DNA from 3 places in the Variovorax sp. LjRoot290 genome. Region 1 is predicted to be linked to each of the others. Evidence: riboswitches for the same ligand, from Rfam matches in the RefSeq annotation. Region 1 holds a riboswitch; each other region holds the start of a gene.

Evidence for each region. A riboswitch is a leader RNA that binds a small molecule or an ion and turns the genes downstream of it on or off. The one in region 1 is predicted to bind glycine.
Region 2: another riboswitch for glycine. It lies ahead of gcvT (glycine cleavage system aminomethyltransferase GcvT); the one in region 1 lies ahead of ACSQ9A_RS03205 (D-amino acid dehydrogenase).
Region 3: another riboswitch for glycine. It lies ahead of ACSQ9A_RS31340 (FAD-dependent oxidoreductase); the one in region 1 lies ahead of ACSQ9A_RS03205 (D-amino acid dehydrogenase).

The regions. Positions count from the first base shown of each region.
Region 1 covers NZ_CAXURW020000001.1:606,805-613,643, forward strand. The annotation lists gene ACSQ9A_RS03185 (FIST signal transduction protein) at 1-702, shown strand, start outside; gene ACSQ9A_RS03190 (M20 aminoacylase family protein) at 839-2,014, opposite strand; gene ACSQ9A_RS03195 (tripartite tricarboxylate transporter substrate binding protein) at 2,024-3,010, opposite strand; gene ACSQ9A_RS03200 (LysR family transcriptional regulator) at 3,121-4,005, shown strand; gene ACSQ9A_RS03205 (D-amino acid dehydrogenase) at 4,015-5,283, opposite strand; glycine riboswitch at 5,369-5,474, opposite strand; glycine riboswitch at 5,490-5,580, opposite strand; gene ACSQ9A_RS03210 (FAD-dependent oxidoreductase) at 5,608-6,839, opposite strand, start outside.
Region 2 covers NZ_CAXURW020000001.1:2,152,737-2,159,575, forward strand. The annotation lists gene gcvP (aminomethyl-transferring glycine dehydrogenase) at 120-3,014, opposite strand; gene gcvH (glycine cleavage system protein GcvH) at 3,028-3,402, opposite strand; gene gcvT (glycine cleavage system aminomethyltransferase GcvT) at 3,427-4,623, opposite strand; glycine riboswitch at 4,635-4,752, opposite strand; glycine riboswitch at 4,765-4,867, opposite strand; gene ACSQ9A_RS10935 (hypothetical protein) at 4,897-5,805, opposite strand; gene ACSQ9A_RS10940 (hypothetical protein) at 5,938-6,474, opposite strand; gene ACSQ9A_RS10945 (TRAP transporter large permease) at 6,556-6,839, opposite strand, start outside.
Region 3 covers NZ_CAXURW020000002.1:504,909-511,747, reverse strand. The annotation lists gene ACSQ9A_RS31360 (aminotransferase class V-fold PLP-dependent enzyme) at 243-1,562, shown strand; gene ACSQ9A_RS31355 (RidA family protein) at 1,559-2,056, shown strand; gene ACSQ9A_RS31350 (SRPBCC family protein) at 2,069-2,506, opposite strand; gene ACSQ9A_RS31345 (RidA family protein) at 3,580-4,050, opposite strand; gene ACSQ9A_RS31340 (FAD-dependent oxidoreductase) at 4,077-4,247, opposite strand; glycine riboswitch at 4,331-4,436, opposite strand; glycine riboswitch at 4,452-4,542, opposite strand; partial or broken gene ACSQ9A_RS31335 (transposase domain-containing protein) at 4,655-4,811, shown strand; gene ACSQ9A_RS31330 (GlxA family transcriptional regulator) at 4,979-6,208, shown strand; partial or broken gene ACSQ9A_RS31325 (transposase) at 6,185-6,382, opposite strand; gene ACSQ9A_RS31320 (RidA family protein) at 6,593-6,839, opposite strand, start outside.

The sequences.
Region 1 (6,839 bases):
GGCGTGGTGTTCGGCGAGGGCGTGCGTGTGGTGTCCAGGGTTACCCAGGGCTGCCAGCCTGTGTCGCGCGAGCGCGTGATCACCGAAGCCGACGGCAACCTGCTGCTGCGGCTCGACGGCGAGCCGGCGCTCGACGTGCTGCTGGCCGAGCTCGGCGTTTCGCTGGAGGCGCCGCAGGAGGCGATCGATGCCGTGCGCGCCACGCTGGTCGGCCTGGTCGATGCCGGCAGCGACAGCATCCGTCGCACCGGCGACCTCGGCGCCGACGTGCTGGTGCGCCACATCATCGGCCTCGACCCCACGCGTCGCGGCGTCGCGATCGCCGACACGGCCGAAGCCGGCATGCGCATGACCTTCTGCCGCCGCAATGCGCAGGCCGCGCGCGCCGACCTGATGCGCGTGTGCGCCGAGGTCCGCGAAGAACTCGAACCCCAGGAGCAGACGCTCGCGACCGCACGCGCCGTCGCGGCCGGCGAAGCCGAGGCCGCGCCCCATCCGGCGCGCCGCATCGCCGGCGCCGTGTACGTGAGCTGCTCGGGCCGCGGCGGCCCGCATTTCGGTGCGCCCGGGGCCGAGCTGCAGATCGTGCGCCATGCGCTCGGCGACGTGCCGCTGGTCGGCTTCTTCGCCGCCGGCGAGATCGCACGCCATCACCTCTACGGCTACACCGGCGTGCTGACCGTGTTCACCGCGGACGACTGAAAACTCACTGCCCTGCGTGCGCGAAAGCGCGAGAGTCCGGCGGGGAACACCGCGGAACCGGCTTTGCCGGGCCGCCGGTGTTGCCCCCGGAGAGGGGGTGGCGGACCACACGAAGTGGGGGAGCCTGGGGGTGAGTTCAATCCCGCAGGAAGCGTTCGGTCAGAAGCACCCAGTACGCGGAGCCGATGGTGACGTTGTCGTCGTTGAAGTCGTAGCCGGGGTTGTGCACCATGCAGGCGCCGTGGCTGTCGCCCTCGCCATTGCCGATCAGCAGATAACTGCCGGGCACGCGCTCGAGCATGAAGGCGAAGTCCTCGCTGCCGGGCAGCGCCGGCGCCTGCAGCGTGACGCGCTCCGGGCCGAGCAGTTCGAGCGCCACTTCGCGCGCGAAGGCGGTTTCCTCGGGCGTGTTGACCAGCACCGCATAGCCGGGCCGCCAGTCGATCTGCGCCTTGACGCCGAAGCTCTCTGCCTGTGCCGCGACGAGCGCCTTGATGCGCTCTTCGAGCCTGCCGCGCACCTCGCGGTCGAGCGCGCGCACGCTGATCTCCAGCACGGCGCTCTGCGGGATCACGTTGTTGGCCTTTCCGGCATGGATGGCGCCCACCGTGACCACGGCCATCTGCAGCGGGTCGATGTTGCGCGACACCACGGTCTGCAGCGCCATCACGATGCTGGCCGCGGCGACGATAGGGTCGGCGGTGCGGTGCGGCATCGCGCCATGGCCGCCGATGCCGGCGAGCGTGACGGTGGCGTAGTCCGACGAGGCCATCGCCGGGCCTTCGCGCAGCGCCAGCCGGCCTTGCGGCAGGCCCGGCATGTTGTGCATCGCGAAGATCGCGTCGCACGGGTACTTGTCGAACAGGCCGTCCTCCATCATCCGCAGCGCGCCGCCGCCGCCTTCCTCGGCCGGCTGGAAGATCAGGTTCAGCGTGCCGTCGAAGCGGCCGCGTTCGGCGAGATGGTGTGCGGCGGCCAGCAGCATGGCCGTGTGACCGTCGTGGCCGCAGGCATGCATCACGCCGGCGTGGCTGCTCGCGTAGGCGAGGCCGGTGGCTTCGTCGATCGGCAGCGCATCCATGTCGGCGCGAAGGCCGAGCCGGCGCTTGCCCTTGCCGCGCACCAGCCGGCCCACCACGCCGGTGCCGCCGAGGCCGCGCTCGACCGCGTAGCCCCAGCTCTCCAGCTTCGCGGCGACCAGCGCCGAGGTGCGGTGCTCGTCGAAGGCAAGTTCGGGATGGTGGTGGATGTCGCGCCTGAGGCCGATGAATTCGCCGGCCTGCGCGTGCAATTGTTCGAGGAGTGTGCTCATGAGGCCAGCTTACTGCGGCTGCAGGTTGATCGACTTGGCGATGTTGCGGTAGCGCGCCGTTTCGGCCTCGAAGAACTTCGCCGATTCGGCCAGCGACATCGGCGCCGAAGCCACCTGCGTCTGGGCCGCGAGCTGGGCGCGCACGGCCGGGTCCTTCAGGGTCGCGCCGATCGCCTTGTGCAGGCGCTGCACCACTTCTTCCGGCGTGTTCTTCGGCACCATGAAGCCGCTCCAGATCTTGTAGGAGAAGTTCTTCAGCTCCTTGCCTTCGCTCACGGCCGGCACGTTCTTGAGCAGCTCGGAGCGCTGCGCGCCAAGCTGGCCGATCACCTTGAGCCGGCCCTGCTCGGCCAGCGCGCCCATGGCCGCGCTGTAGACCAGCACCGCGAAGTCCACCTGGCCGCCGCCGATGTCCTGCAGGAGCGGTGCGTTGCCCTTGTACGGCGCATGCATGAGCTTGATGCCGGCCTGCTGCTGCACGCTCTCGAGGATCAGGTGATAGAGCGATCCGACGCCCACGCTGCCGTAGCTCAGCGGCGCGTCGCCGGACTTGCGCGCCAGCGCGATCAGCTCGTCGACGGTGTTGGCCGGCAGGTCCTTGCGCGCGACGAAGACCATCACGGCGTCGGTCACCGGATGCACGAGGCGGAAGTCCTCGGCCTTGAGCTTGACGGCCGCATTGGCCAGCGGCGAGAGGATCACCTCGTTCGGCGAGCCCTGGAAGATGTAGTAGCCGTCGGCGGGCGCCGCCAGCACCTTCTGCGCAGCCATCGCGCCGCTGACGCCACCGAGGTTCTCCACCACGACCTGCTGGCCCAGTTCCTTGCCCAGCGGCACGGTGAAGATGCGCGCGGCCGCGTCGGAGGGCCCCCCGGCCGGGTAGGGAACCATCAGGCTGACGGGCTTCGTTGGATAGGTCTGCGCGAAGGCCGTGCTTGCGGCGAGCATGAGGCCGGCAAGAAGTAGGGTGCGCGAAGGTCGGGACAACGGTTTCATCGGGGCTCCGGTGGATGCGAGCGAATCGTAGGAGTCATCAATCCGAACGTCCAATGCATTGTTGTCTGCATTAGCATGACTTCGATGCACTACTTTGCCGGGCACCCACGATGACGCTGGTTCAACTAAGGCATCTGATCTCGCTCGCAAAGAGCGGCTCCTTCAGCAAGGCCGCACAGGCCCAGCACCTGACCCAGCCGGCGTTGAGCCGCAGCATCCGCGCGCTCGAGGACGAACTGGGTATGCCGCTGTTCGACCGGGTCGGACGCCGCAACGAACTCACCGCTTTCGGGCGCGAAGTGCTGAACCGCGCGCGCCAGCTGGTGTTCGAGGCCGACGAGTTGCGCGACAGCGGCCGGCTAATGCGCGAGGGGCAGGGCGGCGTGATCCGCATCGGCATGGGCTCGGGTCCCGGCGCGATGCTGATGACGCCTTTTCTGATGCGCATGGCGACCCGCCATCCGAAGATGCGCGTGGTCGTGTCGCGCGGCGGCACCGATTTGCTGGCGCAGGCGTTGCGCGCGCGCACGCTCGATGCGCTGGTGGTCGATGCGCGTTCGCTGAAGCCCGCGGCCGACCTGGAGCTGAGCGCACTGCACGAAATGCGTGGCGTCTTCATGTGCCGCCGCGGCCATCCGCTCGCGCGGCTTCGCAGCGGGGTGAGCTTCGAGGCGGTTCAGCGCTATCCCGTAGCCTCCACGCCGCTGAGCGACGAGGTGGCGCGCACCTTGGTCGAGGCCTATGGACCCGAGGCGCACCCGGCACTCTGCGTGACGCTGCAGTGCGAGGAAGTCCCGAGCCTGGTGGAGGTGGTGCGCCGGAGCGACGCCGTGCTGCTGGCCATTCGCGCGGCGGCGCCAGACCTGGTCGAGCTGAAGATGAAACCCGAGCTTAATGGCGTCGCGCGTTTCGGCCTCGTGACCTTGCGCCGGCGCACCGAGGCGCCGGCGCTGCCGATCCTGCGCGAGCTGATGCAGGAGTTGCTGCGCGACTGAGACTGGGACCTAGGAGGTGGCGAAAGCGAAGTCGACCTCGGGCTTGAGGCCGCTCACGATGCGCGCGATCGATTTGCCCGAGCCGCAGGCGTGGGTCCAGCCCAGCGTGCCGTGGCCGGTGTTGAGGAACAGGTTCGGCAGCTTCGTTTTGCCGATCAGCGGCACGTTGCTGGGCGTCGCCGGCCGCAGTCCGGTCCAGAACTGGGCTTGCGTGCTGTCGCCGGCGCCAGGGAACAGCTCTTCGACGCGCCGCACGATGGCCTCGCAGCGCACGCGGTTCAGGTCACGGTCGTAGCCGTTGAGTTCGGCCGTGCCGGCGATGCGCAGGCGGTCGCCGGTGGCCGAGGTGTAGCGCGAGAACACCAGCTTGTACTCGTCGTCGGTCAAAGAGACCTGGTGCGCCTTCGAGGCATCCTTCACCGGCAGCGTGACCGAGTAGCCCTTGGCCGGGTAGATCGGCAGCCGGATGCCCAGCGGCGTCGCGTAGAGCGGGCTCAGCGAGCCCATCGCCAGCACGAAGGCGTCGCCGCGGATGCGCTGGAAGCGGCCTTCGTTGTCTGTCGCTTCCACGTGGTCGATGCTGCCGCCTGCTTCGCGCAGCGCGGTCACGGTGTGGCTCATGAGGAAGTTCACGCCGGCCGCAGAGGCCAGTGCGACCAGTTCGCGCGCGAAGCGGTTGGCATCGCCAGATTCGTCTTCGGCCGTGTAGGTGGCGCCGGCCAACTGGGGCCGGATGTGGGCTAGCGCGGGCTCGATCTTCACCGCCTCGTCGGCCGAGATCACCTGGCGCTCGCAGCCCAGTGCGCGCATCTGCTCGGCCGGCTTCAGTGCGCCGTCGAATTCCTTCTGGGTCGTATAGAAGTGCAGGATGCCCTGGGTGCGCTGGTCGTAGCTGAGACCGGTGTCGCGGCGCAGCTGCTGCAGCGTGTCGCGGCTGTAGGTGCCCAGGCGCACGATCTGCTCGATGTTGTGGCGCGTGCGCGCCGGCGTGCATTCGCGCAGGAACTGCAGGCCCCAGAGCCACTGGCGCATGTCGGCGCGGATGCGAAAGAGGAGCGGTGCATCTTCCTTGCCGAGCCATTGCAGCACCTTGAGCGGCGCGCTCGGGTTGGCCCAGGGTTCGGCATGGCTGACCGAGATCTGGCCGCCGTTGGCGAAGCTGGTTTCGGCAGCCGGTGTGGCCTGCCGGTCGATCACGGTCACTTCGTGGCCGAGTTGCTGGAGGTAGTAAGCCGAGGTCACGCCGAGCAGGCCGGCGCCGAGAACGATCACGCGCATTTCGAGAACCTTTGAGGTTGCAGCGCTTGAACGCAACGGAAACGGAAGCTCGAAAAAGAAAGCAACCGGACCATGCGTCCAAGTTGCCGCTCCCCCTGTCCTCGGTACCTGAGAGATTCACCCGCTGCGCCCGCAGCAGGTTTGCTCCTTCGGTGCATCACATGGCGTGATGGCTCTCCAGACGGCTTTGACAGTTGATGCAGTACAGGCTCATCGCGTGAGCCGACCTGAGCGTTTATGGGAGTTTGCGCCTTCGGTGGAGCCGCTTCCCGCGGCCCGCTCTCCTGCAGTGCAGCAATTGTAAGGCGGCGAGGACGCGCGCGGCTACGGATTTCTGAAGGCGAACTCGAGCTCGGGCCTGAGGCCGCTCACGATCCGGGCAATCGACTTGCCGGCGCCGCAGGCGTTGATCCAGCCGCGCGCGCCCGGCGCGACATTGAGGAACAGGTTGAACAGGCGGGTCTTGCCGATCATCGGCAGCCCGTCCCGGCTGACGGCATGCACGACCGTCTCGAGGGAGGCATGCGCCGTGTCGGCCGCGCCGGGCAGCAGCGTTTCGATGCGGCGCAGGATGGCGTCGACGCGGTCCGAATCGGGCTCGCTCTCTTCGTCGAAGCTGGCGCGTACCGTGGCGGAGACCCGCAGGCAGTCGCTGCCCGGCGTTTCGATGCGCCGGATGCCCAGCTTGCCCTGCCGGTCGCGCAGCGCGACGCGCGGTGCGCGGGTCGCGTCCTTGAGAGGGATCGTGACGATGTATTCGCGCAGGAAGCGAAAAGGCATGGCGATCTTCAGCTTTTCGGCGTGCATCGCGCTGGAGATGCCGAGCGCCAGCACATAGGCCTGGCCGCGCAGGACGACGGGCTGGCCGTCGGCATCGAGCAGCTCGACATGGTCGATGCGGCCTGCGCGCTCCTCCAGGGAGATCACCGTGTGCTGGGTCAGGAAGCGCACGCCGGCCGCGCGGCACAGGAACACCATGCTGGCCGCGAACTGGGCCGGGTCGCGCGCCGCCGGATCGTCGAGCGAATAGGCTGCGCCGGCGAGCTCGCCGCGCAGGGCCTGCAGGGCCGGCTCGATGCGCAGCGCCTCTTCGGCCGAGACCAGGCGCTCCTCGCATCCCAGCTCTTTCCAATGAGAGGCGCGCGCCAGCCGGGCGTTGAAGGCGTCGGCATCGGTGTAGATGCTCAGCAGGCCCGGGTTGCGCTGGCCCGGGGGCACGCCGGCTTCGTCGCGCAACGAACGCACGATGTCGCGGCTGTAGGCGCCCAGGCGGACGAGGTGTTCGATCGGCTTGGATTTCGGCGCCTCGCCGATGGCGCGATCGAGCAGCTTCGCGAAGCGTCGCCGCAGGCGCACGTACAGCCCCACCCATTTCGCGCGGGCGGCACGGCGAGCGGCGGATTGCCGAAGAAGCTGGTCGGCCGCGGCCGTGACGACCGTGTCGACGCGCCCGCGCGCCTTGGCGGCCGGCGTGGCATGCCTGTCGACCACCGTCACTTCGTGGCCCAGTTGTTGAAGGTAATAGGCCGATGTCACGCCGAGCAAGCCGGCGCCGA
Region 2 (6,839 bases), 1.5 Mb from region 1:
ATCGGGGCTCTACCTGGACGTCGAAGCAGCGACGGCGGGATCGACAGGCGCGACCCTGCTCTTTGTAAAAATTTGTTGCGCGGGGCCGGCTTCGACAAGCTCAGCCCGAACGGGTGCAATCAGGCGTATTCGCCTACCGGCACGCAGCTGCAGAACAGGTTGCGGTCGCCGTAGACGTTGTCGATGCGGCCGACCGGCGGCCAGTACTTGGCCCCCTTGAGCGTGGCAAGCGGAAAGGCGCCGAGCTCGCGCGAGTAGGGATGCGTCCATTCGCTCACGAGCAGGCTGGCCGCGGTGTGCGGCGCATGCTTGAGCGGGTTGTCGTCCTTGGGCCAGACGCCTTCCTCGACGCGGCGGATCTCGCCGCGGATCGCGATCATCGCGTCGATGAAGCGGTCGAGCTCGGCCAGCGGTTCGCTCTCGGTCGGCTCCACCATCAGCGTGCCCGGCACCGGGAAGCTCAGCGTCGGCGCGTGGAAGCCGTAGTCGATCAGCCGCTTGGCCACGTCCTCGGCCGTCACGCCACTCGTGTCCTTGAGCGGTCGCAGGTCGAGAATGCATTCGTGCGCCACGTGGCCGTTGGGGCTCGCATAGAGCGTGGGGTAGTGCTCCTTGAGGCGGGAGCTGATGTAGTTGGCGCTCAGGATCGCGATCTCCGTGGCGGCCTGCAGGCCCACGGCACCCATCATGCGGCAGTACATCCAGCTGATCGGCAGCACCGCGGCATTGCCCAGCGGCGCGGCCGACACGGCGCCGACGCCGTTGGACGCGACGCCTGCCGTCGCATGCCCCGGCAGATAAGGCACGAGATCTTCGACCACGCACACCGGCCCGACGCCCGGGCCGCCGCCGCCGTGCGGAATGCAGAAGGTCTTGTGCAGGTTCAGGTGGCTCACGTCGCCGCCGAACTCGCCGGGCGCCGCCACGCCGACCAGCGCGTTCATGTTGGCGCCGTCCACGTAGACGCGGCCGCCGTGCGCATGCACGATCTCGCAGAGTTCCTTGACGCGGGTTTCGAACACGCCGTGCGTGCTGGGGTAGGTGATCATCACCGCGGCCAGCTTGTCGCCGTGCTTCTCGCAGGCGCGCTTCAGGTCGTCCATGTCGACGTTGCCTTGCGCGTCGCAGGCCGTCACCACCACCTGCATGCCGACCATCTGCGCGCTCGCCGGGTTGGTGCCGTGCGCGGAGGAGGGGATCAGGCAGATGTTGCGATGCCCTTCGCCCTTGGCTTCATGGAAGGCCTTGATCGCCAGCAGGCCGGCGTACTCACCCTGCGAGCCGGCATTGGGCTGCAGGCTGATGCCCGCATAGCCGGTGGCCTCGCAGAGCCAGGCGCGCAGCTGGGCGTCGAGCTGCGCATAGCCCTGCAATTGCTCGGCCGGCGCGAAGGGATGGATGTTGGCGAACTCGGGCCAGGTGATCGGGATCATCTCGCTGGTCGCGTTGAGCTTCATGGTGCAGCTGCCGAGCGGGATCATGCTGCGGTCGAGCGCCAGGTCCTTGTCGGAGAGGCTGCGGATGTAACGCAGCATCGCGGTCTCGCTCTTGTGGGTGTTGAACACCGGGTGCGTGAGGAAGGCGCTGGTGCGGCGCAGGTCCTCGGGGATGCGCGGCGCGATGCTGCCGGCCAGCTCGTCGAAGCGCGGCATCGGCGTGCCGGCAGGCACGAACAGGGCCCACAGCGTCTCGATGTCGGCGCGGGTGGTGGTCTCGTCGAGCGAAATGCCCAGGTGGTTCTGCAGACGCTGGCGCAGATTGATGCTTGCCGCCTGCGCGCGCTCCTGGATTTTCGGCGTGTCCTCGCCGGTCTTGACGGTGAGCGAGTCGAAGGAGGTCTCATTGGCCAGCTCGCGGCCCATCTGTTCGAGGCCCTGCGCCAGCACCGCGGTGAGCGCAGCCACGCGCTGCGCGATGCGCGTCAGGCCTTCGGGCCCGTGGTAGACCGCGTACATGCTCGCGACCACCGCCGGCAGCACCTGCGCCGTGCAGATGTTGGAAGTGGCCTTCTCGCGCCGGATGTGCTGCTCGCGCGTCTGCAGCGCGAGCCGGTAGGCCGGCTGGCCTTGCGTGTCCACGCTCACGCCCACCAGGCGGCCGGGCAGCGAGCGCTTGAACTCGTCGCGGCAGGCCAGATAGGCCGCGTGCGGGCCGCCGTTGCACATCGGCATGCCGAAGCGCTGCGTGGTGCCGCACACGATGTCGGCATCCCATTCGCCGGGCGGCGCCAGCAGCGTGAGCGCCAGCAGGTCGGCCGCCACGCAGAAGGCGGCGTCGCACGCATGGGCGTGGCCGGCGAGCGGGCGCAGGTCGTGCACGTGGCCGGTGGTCGAGGGGTACTGCGCGAGTGCGCCGAAGAAATCGCCGCTGGCCATCAGGTGCGGCAGGGTCTCCGACACGGTGCTGACCTTGACCTCGATGCCGAGCGGCGCCGCGCGCGTTCTGATGACCTCGATGGTCTGCGGATGGCAGTCGCCCGAGACCAGGAACACGTTGCTCTTGCTCTTGGCGCTGCGCTTGGCGAGCGTCATCGCCTCGGCCGCCGCCGTGGCCTCGTCGAGCATCGAGGCATTGGCGATGGCCATGCCGGTGAGGTCGCACACCATGGTCTGGAAGTTGACCAGTGCCTCCATGCGGCCCTGCGAAATCTCGGCCTGGTAGGGCGTGTAGGCGGTGTACCAGGCCGGGTTCTCGAGCACGTTGCGCAGGATCACGCCGGGCGTGTGGGTGCCGTAGTAGCCCTGGCCGATGAAGTTCTTCGCCACCTTGTTCTTCGCCGCAATGGCCTTCAGCTCGGCCAGCGCGTCGGCCTCCGTCACCGAGGCGGGCAGGCGCATCGGCTTCGTGCGGCGGATGGCCGGCGGCACGATGCCGTCGATCAGCTCGGCGCGGGTGGTCGAGCCGACGGCGGCGAGCATGCGCGCTTCGTCATCGGCCTCGATGCCGATATGGCGGGCGATGAATTCCTCGGCGTTCTCGAGTTCGCTGAGGGAGGGCAGGGAAGACTTCGGCATTGGCGTGTTCGGTTCAGTTTTCGTCGGCGAACTTTTGATAGGTGGTGGCGTCGAGCAGTGCATCGAGCTGCGAGGCGTCGCTGATCTTCATCTTGAAGAACCAGCCGCCCGCTTCGGGCGCGCTGTTGGCCAGCGAAGGGTCGGCGCGCAGCGCCTCGTTGACTTCGGTGATCTCGCCCGTGATGGGCATGAACACGTCGGCCGCCGCCTTGACCGACTCGACCACGCCGGCGACATCGCCCTGGCTGTAGCTCTTGCCGACTTCCGGCAGGTCGACGAAGACCACGTCGCCCAGCGCATCCTGCGCATGAACGGTGATGCCGACGGTGGCGACGCCGTCGCCGACCGCCTGGACCCACTCGTGGTCCCTGGTGTACTTGATGCTCATGAAAGGCTCCTTGAAGAAAAGAATTCAACCGCGGTAGTAGTGCTGCGGCACGAAAGGCATGGTGCTCACCTCCATCGGCACCGGCTTGCCGCGCACGATGGCCTGGATGCGGGTGCCGGGCTCGGCATAGGCGAGCGCGACGTAGGCCATCGCGACCGGCCGGTCGACCGTGGGGCCGAGCAGGCCGCTGGTCACCTGGCCGATGGGCGCGCCCTCGAAGGATTCGAGCAGCGTGCCATCGCGCACCGGCACGCGCTCCAGCGCCACCAGGCCGACGCGCTTGCGCTTGAGCGTGTGGTGGTCCAGGTGGCCTGCGACGCCATTGGCCGCCGTGAGTTGCGCCAGCACCTTGGCCGCGCCCGGAAAGCCGCCTTCGCGCGCACCGCCGGTGCGCCGCACCTTCTGGATCGCCCAATTGAGCGAGGCTTCGACCGGCGTGGTGGTCTCGTCGATGTCGTTGCCGTAGAGGCACAGGCCCGCTTCGAGCCGCAGCGAATTGCGCGCACCCAGGCCGACGGGCTTGACCTCGGGCTGGGCGAGCAGCAGCCGTGCGAGCGCTTCGGCATCCTTGGCGGCCACCGAGATCTCGAAACCGTCCTCGCCCGTGTAGCCGCTGCGCGTGGCAAAGGCCGCGATGCCGCCGATCTGCACCGCGCCGCCGGTCATGAAGACGAAGCGCTCGATGCCGGGCGCGAGCCGGGCCAGCGCGGTCACGGCCTGCGGGCCCTGCAGCGCCAGCAGGGCGTGGTCGGGCATCGGCAGCACCTGGCAGCGCGCGCCGATCCTGGCCTGGATGTGCGCGATGTCGGCCACCTTGCAGGCGCCATTGACGATCACGAACAGCGAGTCGTGGCCTTCGTTGAAGAACATCAGGTCGTCGAGGATGCCGCCTTCGTCGTTCAAGAGCAGGCCGTAGCGCTGCTTGCCCGGCGCCAGGCCGATCACGTCGACCGGCATCAGGCTCTCGAACGCGGCGGCGGCATCGGGGCCAGCCAGGCGCAGCTGGCCCATGTGGGAGATGTCGAACAGGCCGGCGGCCTCGCGCGTGTGCTTGTGCTCGGCCATCAGGCCGGCGGGGTACTGCACCGGCATCACATAGCCCGCGAAGGGCACCATGCGGGCGCCGAGCTCCAGGTGCAGGTCGTAGAGCGGGGTCTTTTGCAGATCGTCGGATGCGGAGGCCAAGGCACTCTCCAAAGGGGCAGTCCAGATCCATGACATTCTTGCCATGGGCCACCCCTGCTGTCCGCTTTACCTGAGAGATTCGCCCCACGATCGGGGTTTGCTCCTTCGGTGGACGGCACTGCGAACAAAAAACGCGATGCGCCGCCTCTCTCCAGCAAGGAAACGCCCGGAAAATGGGGCGCTTCGTCAGTCCTTTTGCCTGAGCGTTCGGGCCCGTTTTTCGAGGGGACCTGCGCCTTCGGCGGCCCCGCGCTGCGAGGCTCTCTCCTGACCCGTCCGAGTGTAAGGGATGAGCCCGGTCCTGGCCGCTCAGGAGCGCTCCAGGCGCAGCCGCCTGAGCAGAAACTTCTCCCACAGCTTGTCGGCGACGAGCTGCAGGGAGCTGCGAATGTGCGCTCTGGCATTGCGCGCGTCGTAGGGCGAGCGGATGTCGGCGCCCAGCTGCCGGGCGCGCACGCTGAGCATGCTCTCCGAGAGAACGCAGCGCGCCTTCATGCGCAGGTCGTCGAAGTTCTCCGGCGAGAGCGCACTGGCCTTGTGCCATTCGTGGGACCACTTGAATCTGCGCTGCCTGGACGGATCGCTCTCGTCCTTGATCAGCCAGGCTGACACGAAATCGACATAGGCCTCGTCGACGCTGTCGCGAAACAGACGGTGCTCGGGTTCGAAGCGGTCGTAGACCAGCGAATCCAGGAATTCGTTGCCCGGCGAAAGCGCACCGAGCTGGCGGCGCAGGTTGCCGTTCATCGCGAAGCAGTAGGTCGAAACCCATTCGAGCAGGGGACCGAGCGGCGTCATCGTCGAGCGCGGAAAATCGTTGATCTCGCCGAAGAGCCACGGGCCCGGGTGCAGCCCCAGCCTCTTGATTTCACCGCCGAAGCCGGCCACCCTGCGTTCGCTCCATCCGTGGTTTCGCGCGACGGTGTCGTTCGAAAAGATCCACACGTCGGGCTCGCCGCTGCGGGCAAGAATGGCTGCGACTCCTTGGTCCCACCCAGTGAATTCGCGGTTGGAGTTGTCGCCTGCGATGACGAAGCCGTCCTCGCATTCCGCATTGCGCAATGCTTCGCCTCCGGTGGACCTGGCGTTGTCGACGATCGCGAGAACGACACGATCGCTCTCGCCGGCCAACTGCCTTCGCAGCTTGGTCAGCACCTGGACCGAATGATCACGATGCTGACTCCCGTACTCCAGATGAACAAAACCGTAGTTCGTCATGCCTGTTGACAGAAAAAAGAAGGGAGGGTTGGGGCGCCGGATGGGCGCGACGCGACGAGTATCCCTCCTCGTCTTGTCAGAGGAGACGCCGAGTTTGTCCGGATGCGGCCATGGCGGCCGTCGGGGCCGATTTCAATGCACGAGCTGGGGCGGCAGCAGCTTGTCGATGCGTTCGCGGATCGACGTGGCGCGCTCGGCACCCGCGAGCTTCTCGATCTCGCCGAGCATGGCGGATGCGGCGGCCAGCATCGACTCCCGGTCGCGCGCTTCACGCAGCAGCTCGCGGAACTGCCCGGCCAGGATCGGATCGCGCCTGACGAACATGCGCTCGCACAGGTCGAACAGGAACATCCGCGTGGTGGCGAGCGAACGCTTGCCGTCGAAGACATCCGCCGCGACCGGCGGCTCGGGGCTCGCGTCCGGCGCCGGAGCTGCCAGCACCGGCGGCGCCACGGCGGGCGTAGCGGGTTGCGAACGATGCAGATAGCCCTCCTGCACCAGGTGCAGCGCCACGCGGCCGGCCTCGTCGCGGCTGCCGAAGAGCTGGCCGAAGTCGGTGACCGAGCGCTGGCCGTCGGCCATCAGCAGCAGGGCGCGCTCGCGCTGGCCCAGCGTGCGGCGGCCCGGCTGGAGTTCTTGGCGCGCTTTCTCGGTCTTGATGAGGAACATCTGATGCTCGGGCGTTCGGGGTCGAGCGCCGCAGCATCGGGGATCCGCATGACATCCTCGTGAATGACCGGGCCGCTGCCGCTATTTGAAGCCCCACAAACGCGGCAGCCAGGTGCTGAGCGCCGGAACGAAGGTCAGCACCAGCAGCACGGCCGCGTGCGCCCACAGGAAGGGCACGAGCTCGCGCACCAGCTGCGACATCGGCACCTTCGAGACGTTGCAGGTCACGAACAGCAGGCCGCCTACCGGCGGCGTGATCATGCCGAGCGTGAGGTTGTAGATCACGATCATCGCGAAGTGGACCGGGTCGATGCCGAGCTTGATGGCCACCGGCGCGAGGATGGGTGCCAGCACCATCACGCCGG
Region 3 (6,839 bases), on a different contig from region 1:
CGGCGGGGCTTCGCGGTAGCCGTGGGCCGGGGCAGAGTCTTTGTGTTGGATGGGGAACGGGGCATAGTGAGTGGAATCCCTAGTCGACGCTTCAACAAAACGTAGAACAATAAACTCGGTGTTGAATTCTGGCCATGCGTCTTGCGCAACGCAAGCTTGGCCTTGGACGAGTCGCCCCGCTGTAGGGCATCTACGCACCAAGATTCAACAATTTGTTGACTTCTCAACATGGAGTTTGAATTATGAGCGATTCGGAAAACACGACAGCGCCTGCTACTTCTCGGCGTCGCTGGCTGAAGACTGTGGGCAGCGCGTCGGTAGCGGGCGTCCTGGGCGGACAACTCGCCGCTTGCGGAGGTGGAGGTGGCGGTTCGGGTGGAATCCTGCCGATCGGCACAGCAACAGCGGCCGAGCCCCCCGCGTCCACGCCGACGCTGCCAGCGAAGGCGCTTTTCCCTGGCGTGGCTGACCGCATCTTCCTCAACGGAGCCGCTGATCACCCATGGAACACCTATGCCAAGGATGCCCTAGCGTCCTATGCGCAATCGAAAACAACGCTTGCGGGCGGAAGCGCAACGGCCACGGCAAAGTTCGCGGCCCTGATCAATGCCGATGCGGATGAGGTCACGTACGTTCCGAGTACATCGATGGGTGAGTACCTCGTCACGAAGGCCCTCGGCTTGCCCGAGTCTGGCGGGCGGGTAGTGACCGACGCGCTTCACTTCGTCGGGTCTTTCTACATGTACGAGCAGTATCGGCTCCGGGGGGTGAACGTCATCACCGTTCCAATGGACGCGGACTACCGCATCTCACTTTCCGCTCTGGATGCGGCAATCTCACCCGGAACCAAGCTCGTTGCGATTTCGCATGTGTCGCTGTACAACGGATTTACCCATGACCTCAAGGCCGTATGCGACCTGGCGCATTCGCGTGGGGCGCTCGTGTACGTCGACCTGATTCAGTCCGCCGGCAACATGCCGATTGACGTCAAGGCGGCAGGTGTGGACTTTGCCGCATGCGGAACGTACAAGTGGCTCATGGGCGACTTCGGCTTCGCGTTTCTGTACGTGCGCAAGAGCCTTCTGCCCCAACTCCAGCGCCCATGGTATGGCTATCGCCAGACTCGCAACTTTGCGGCTCCGATTCTTCATGTGTATCCGCTTGATCCGCCGGGCAGCGTCCCATACGAGAGCGTTCAGATCAACTCGGTCGCTGGGTATTTCATGGGATCCTTCCCGGCAAGTGCGGTCGAGGCTGCCTGCGCGGCATCGATCGACTGGATTCAGAGCGTGGGCCCCGACAAGATCCAAGCCTATCGAAAGCCTATGACCGACGCTTTGCAGAACGGCCTGAGGGCCAGAGGCTTTCAAGTGGTGACGCCGACCGATTCCAACTCCGCCATCGTGACATTCGCCTATCTCAACGCATCCCAACTGGCGCCTCGCCTTGCACCCGCGAAGATCGAGATTACCTTGCGCGCAAATCATGCACGCATCTCGCCGTCCGTCTTCAACGACATGAGCGACATCGATAGACTTCTTGCAGCGATCGGTACCCCATGAGTTCCAAACACTTTCAAGCAAATCCACTGTCTTGCGTCTTTGGCGCCGCCGGCCACTTGATACCTCCCGTAGCGCTCGCTGGCCTGGCGATCGTTTTAATCAGCGGCTGTGCGGCTCCGAAGCACTTGAACTCCGGAAAGGTTCTTCCCACAACACTTCCATTTTCCGAAGCAGTGCAAGTGGGCTCGACACTCTACCTGTCAGGCCAAATTGGGAACATCCCCGGCAGCCTCAAGCTGCCACCTGGCGGCATTCAGCCGGAGGCCAAACAAGTGATGGAGAACATCAAGACATCACTGGAGGTGCATGGATACACGTTTGCCGACGTAGTGAAGTGCACCGCGATGTTGGCCGACATGAATGAATGGAACGCCTTCAATGACGTCTACAAGACCTATTTCTCGGCGGGGAAATTTCCCGCACGCAGCGCGTTCGGATCGAGCGGACTGGCCTTTAACGCTCGTGTCGAAGTGGAGTGCATCGCGGCGCGCTGAGTTCGCGAAGCATCATGGCGCCTCGAGCACCTCATTCGCGGCGAGATCGACTAGGCCTCCTCCTTCCTGCATCTTCTTGGTCGTTGACATGAGCAAGCGTTGGCCAAGCTGAGCGATCTTGCCGCCGACATTCGCTTCCAGTTGGTAGGTCAACCTTGTCCCTTCCGGTGTGTCCGCCAGGGCCACTACGGCTGAGCTCTTGGCAAAACCCGCAACGCTTCCCTCGCCCTCGCCGACCAGCCGATAGCCGTTCGGCGGATCCCGATCGAAGAGGCGGACTTTGCCCCTGAATCGCGCCTTTAGCTGTCCGAACTCGAAGCGCATGATCGCGGCGAACTCGCCGTTGGACCTCTCCTCGATCTCTTCGCAGCCGGGGATGCACTGCTTCAGGATCGCGGGGTCGTTCAGCGGAATACACAGTCGCCAGGGAGGCAGGGACGACGTACTCACCAGCTATGTCAAGTGCCATGTCATATTGCAATCATGCAAACAGTCACGTAGGACCTCCGTTTCGAATGACCAAAAGGTTAGGGCAGCGTCATCCGCGCGGCAAATAGCATTCGCGGAGGGCACGATGCCGAAAAGCTATGGCGGGCTGTGGACCTGACGATGCAGCTTCTGGGACGCCGAATTGCGCCGGTACTTCGGAGCTGCGCCACCGGCGTGCGCAAGTACTTGTGCACCGTCTTGCGCGACAGGCTTGTGGCCCTCACGATCTCGCGCACCGCCTTGTTCTTGCGGTGGCACCGCTTAAAAAAGCATCGGGGTAGGCTGAACACGCGGGTCAAATTTGAAGCCCAGCGCCGGCCATACAGCGTAGTCGTCGGCGGTGGCCAACAAGCTGGCGCGAACGATATGGTGGTGTTGGCACGCGGACAGGCGTGGAGACCTGCGGCGTGGCAGCAAGTGCACTGGCAGGAACCTAGAAACTACCGCTTCGAAGGAGAGCAAGCGACCACGCGTGTGATGCGCCAGACAGGTCGGACCGGGATGGGGACACTCCGATAGGGATCAAGAGCACCAATCTCGATGATCAGGGAGCCTCGTCAGCGAATACCATCAGGGCCAGCAGGCATCACGCCTGCACAACAGGCCGAATATGAGACTGCAGCCCTGCCTCCTGATCCTTTACACACAAGTTGCTTGTAATCCGGGAGGCGCCATATAAGCATTTCCCTAGCAGTGTTCTAGATTTACCGAGTCCTTCATCTAAAAAGGCGGTCTTCACGGTTGGTCCGCGTCGCGTCGTGTATTGCGCCCGCGCTGAAACGCAGTCTAGCCAATAGAGCCCGGCCGAACTCGTAGAGTGCCCAAGCTCAGCAGGACGACGTCTTCAGCGAGCTCGCGCGCACCAACAGGTGGTCGTGCCCGACCTCACCGAACTCGTTGATGACCACCACCGTGTCCGCCACGCCGGCATCGGCCAGCAAATGGCGTAGCAGCGTGGGTGCCGCTGCCGAGGAAGCCGGTCAGCGCATTTATCGGCACACAGCCGTCAGCCCAGGCCGCGGCGTGGTTCATCGTCAGGCCAACTCGAAGATGGCATCGACCTGGACAGCGACGTTGCGCGGTAGCGAATTGCAGCCGACTGCGGCGCGCGCATGCCGACCCGCTTCGCCGAACACCTCGACCATCAGGTCGGAGGCGCCGTTGATCACCTTCGGATGGTCGCCGAACTCGGGGGTGGAATTAACGAAGCCGCCGAGGCGCACGCAGCCCGCGACGCCATCGAGGCTGCCGCCCAGGGCCGTGCGCAGCTGGGCAAGGATGTTGATCGCGCACAGTCGCGCCGCCTTCTGGGCGTTCTCGATCGAGACGTCCTGGCCGACCTTGCCCACGTACTGGTCCTTGCCGCCGGCGGTCGGCACCTGGCCCGCGATGTAGATCAGCGAGCCGCTCTTTCGGGCCGGCACATAGTTGGCGACGGGGGCGACCGCCTTCGGCAATTCGATGCCGAGTTGGGTCAGGCGTACGTCGGGTCCTTGCGTTGTCATTCTCTGGTGTCCTTGGAAGTAAGTGGTCAATTGCCGAAATAGAGGTCGTCGAGTGGTGCGGAGAGCAGATCGTCGGCATTCGGCTCGGCAGCCAGTGTGGCCTGCCGGTCGATCACGGTCACTTCGTGGCCGAGTTGCTGGAGGTAGTAAGCCGAGGTCACGCCGAGCATGCCGGCGCCGAGAACGATCACGCGCATTTCGTGAACCTATGAGGTTGCAGCGCTTGAACGCGGAGAAACGGAAGCTCGAAAAGAAAGCAACCGGACCATGCGTCCAAGTTGCCGCTCCCCCTGTCCTCGGTACCTGAGAGATTCACCCGCTGCGCCCGCAGCGAGTTTGCTCCTTCGGTGCATCACATGACGTGATGGCTCTCCAGACGGCTTTGACAGCTGATGCAGTACAGGCTCATCACGTGAGCCGACCTGAGCGTTTATGGGAGTTTGCGCCTTCGGTGGAGCCGCTTCGCGCGGCCCGCTCTCCTGCTATATCGAAGTCTATTCGGATCGTTGCTGGAAGTCGATAGTGCCGCAAGGGGTCGGGAGCCAACCAGCCTCTCGTTGTTCGAGCGCCAAGCCTGGAACGTGAGGCAGGGGAGTTGAAAAAATCAGAACTGGCCGGCCAGCGCGCGGCCGTCGTGATGAGCCTGGTGCAGGCGGCAAGCTCTGCGGCCCCGATCCGCACGCGTACCTAAAGACGTCCTGCAGCGCCTGCCCACGCACATGGCCAGCCGCATCGACAATCTCCTGCCGCACCGCTGGCAATCGATGAAGCGCCCTCCCGGCGAGACCGCCGTGAGCGGCCAATTGCCGCGTGCCGCCGGTCGCAGTCGTCAAGGATCGGACGGCCATCCGCTTACCTTCTATGCGACAAGTGCCATGAGCATCCGATTGCGCGCGGACATACTGCAACTGCTACGATTGCCGACCTTATGGCAGGAGAGTCCACGATGATGCCGGTTTCTGGTGTGAAGGCCGAATCCGCCAAGCTGGCGCGGCGGCGAGTGAAGGTCGGCTTCATCCTCCTTCCAGGCTTCACGATGTTTTCGTACTCTGCCCTGGTTTATATCTTGAAGCATTGCACCGACCCGGCAGCCGCGGTCGGAGTCGACTTTGAATATGTCGTTCTAGGACAAAAGCCAGCGCAAACGACCTGCGGGGTCCAAGTACCTCCGACAGCGCCCCTGCACGCTGCTCGCGATTGCAACTACGTTTTCGTGATAGGCGGGAAGACAGCTGCTCCTGTCGAGGACCGCAGATCGATTCTGGAAGCACTCACAAGCGCCGATATGAAGGGCGCAACTCTTGCGGGAATAGGTTCCGGACTATTTGTGCTAATCGAAGCCGGATTTTTCGATAGATTGCCCTGCGCAACAGATTGGTATCGCGGCGCCGACCGAGATACCCGTTTTGCGGAGGTGCAGCAAATCTCAGGCCTTAACTTGGTCGTGAGCGGCAGGCGAGTTAGCTGTGCGGGAGGGCTAGCGGCACTGGAACTCGGATCATGGCTTTTAGAACGTCATTATTCCGCTATCGGCGCCGAGATTCCCGCGCCGCAAGAGCTTTCGGCCTCCCCCACCGAAACTGAGCAGAATTCTGGAACAAGAGAAAATCCACTCGATGCGAGAGTACTTCGGGCGCTCAAGATCATCGAAAGAAATCTTGGACAGCAGCCATTGAAGGTTGAATCTCTTGCGTCAACCTTGGGGGTTTCTAAGCGGCAGATAGAACGGCTTTTCCAGCAGGAAATGAAGCAGCCGGTCCAGCAATATTGCCGTCAGTTTCGACTTGCTTATGGATATTGGCTTCTTTTAAATAGCCCCAAGTCAATAACGGAAATCGCGACAATCACCGGTTTCTCCGATAGCTCTCACTTCAATCGATGTTTCCGGGCTCAATTTGCAACGACCCCATCACAAGCACGACAATCAAAGGTAAGCGTGGATGACGTTATATCGCCGCAATGGGCTTCTCTCTACGAAAGCATTGTAAAGAGTGATCAGGATTTAGACTTATCGCGATCGAGGAAGTCAGTTTACACAAATCTGGCTCACTCAGTAGTTGGTTCTTCAAGCAGGATCAATCACGATGGCGGCTTGACCGAGCCAGAAATGCACTTAGCGACAGCCCGAAAACTGTTCAAACAACCGAGCCACCTCTAACAACTCCTCGGCAAGCAGCTTGTTGAGTTTGGCGTTCTCGTCCTCGAGCTGCTTCAGGCGCTTCGCTTCGGAAGCGTCCATGCCGCCGTGACGGTCCTTCCAGCTATACAGCGTCATTTCCGAGTCGCCGTGCTCGCGGCCGAGATCGACGGGCTTCGCACCCGCCGCCTGCTCGAAACTTCAATGATCTGCACATCCGGTAAGCCTGGCTCGCTTCATCAATCCGTCATTCCAAGTTGACGGACTTCCCTGCCACTACGCTGGTACGGTTGGGAGGGGGCAGGTGACCGATCTCTCCCGTACCCTTAAACGATACTCCTCGAATCCCGATTGCCGGCCTATCAGAGCGATAGGCCGGCTTTCCGGTTCCCTATATCGGAGCGATCAGATCGCCGCCGTGACGATGAACTCCACCTTGAATTTCGGTGTGGTGAGCTTGGCTTCGCTGGTGGCGCGGGCCGGCGGGTTGACTGGATCGATCCAGGCTTCCCAGACGGCGTTCATTTCGCCGAAAGTGGCGATATCCGAGAGATAGATGATCGTCTGCAGGATCTTCGACTTGTCACTGCCGGCGGCAGCGAGCAGGCGGTCAACGTCGGCAAGTGCGCTCTTGCACTGGTCAGTGACGCTC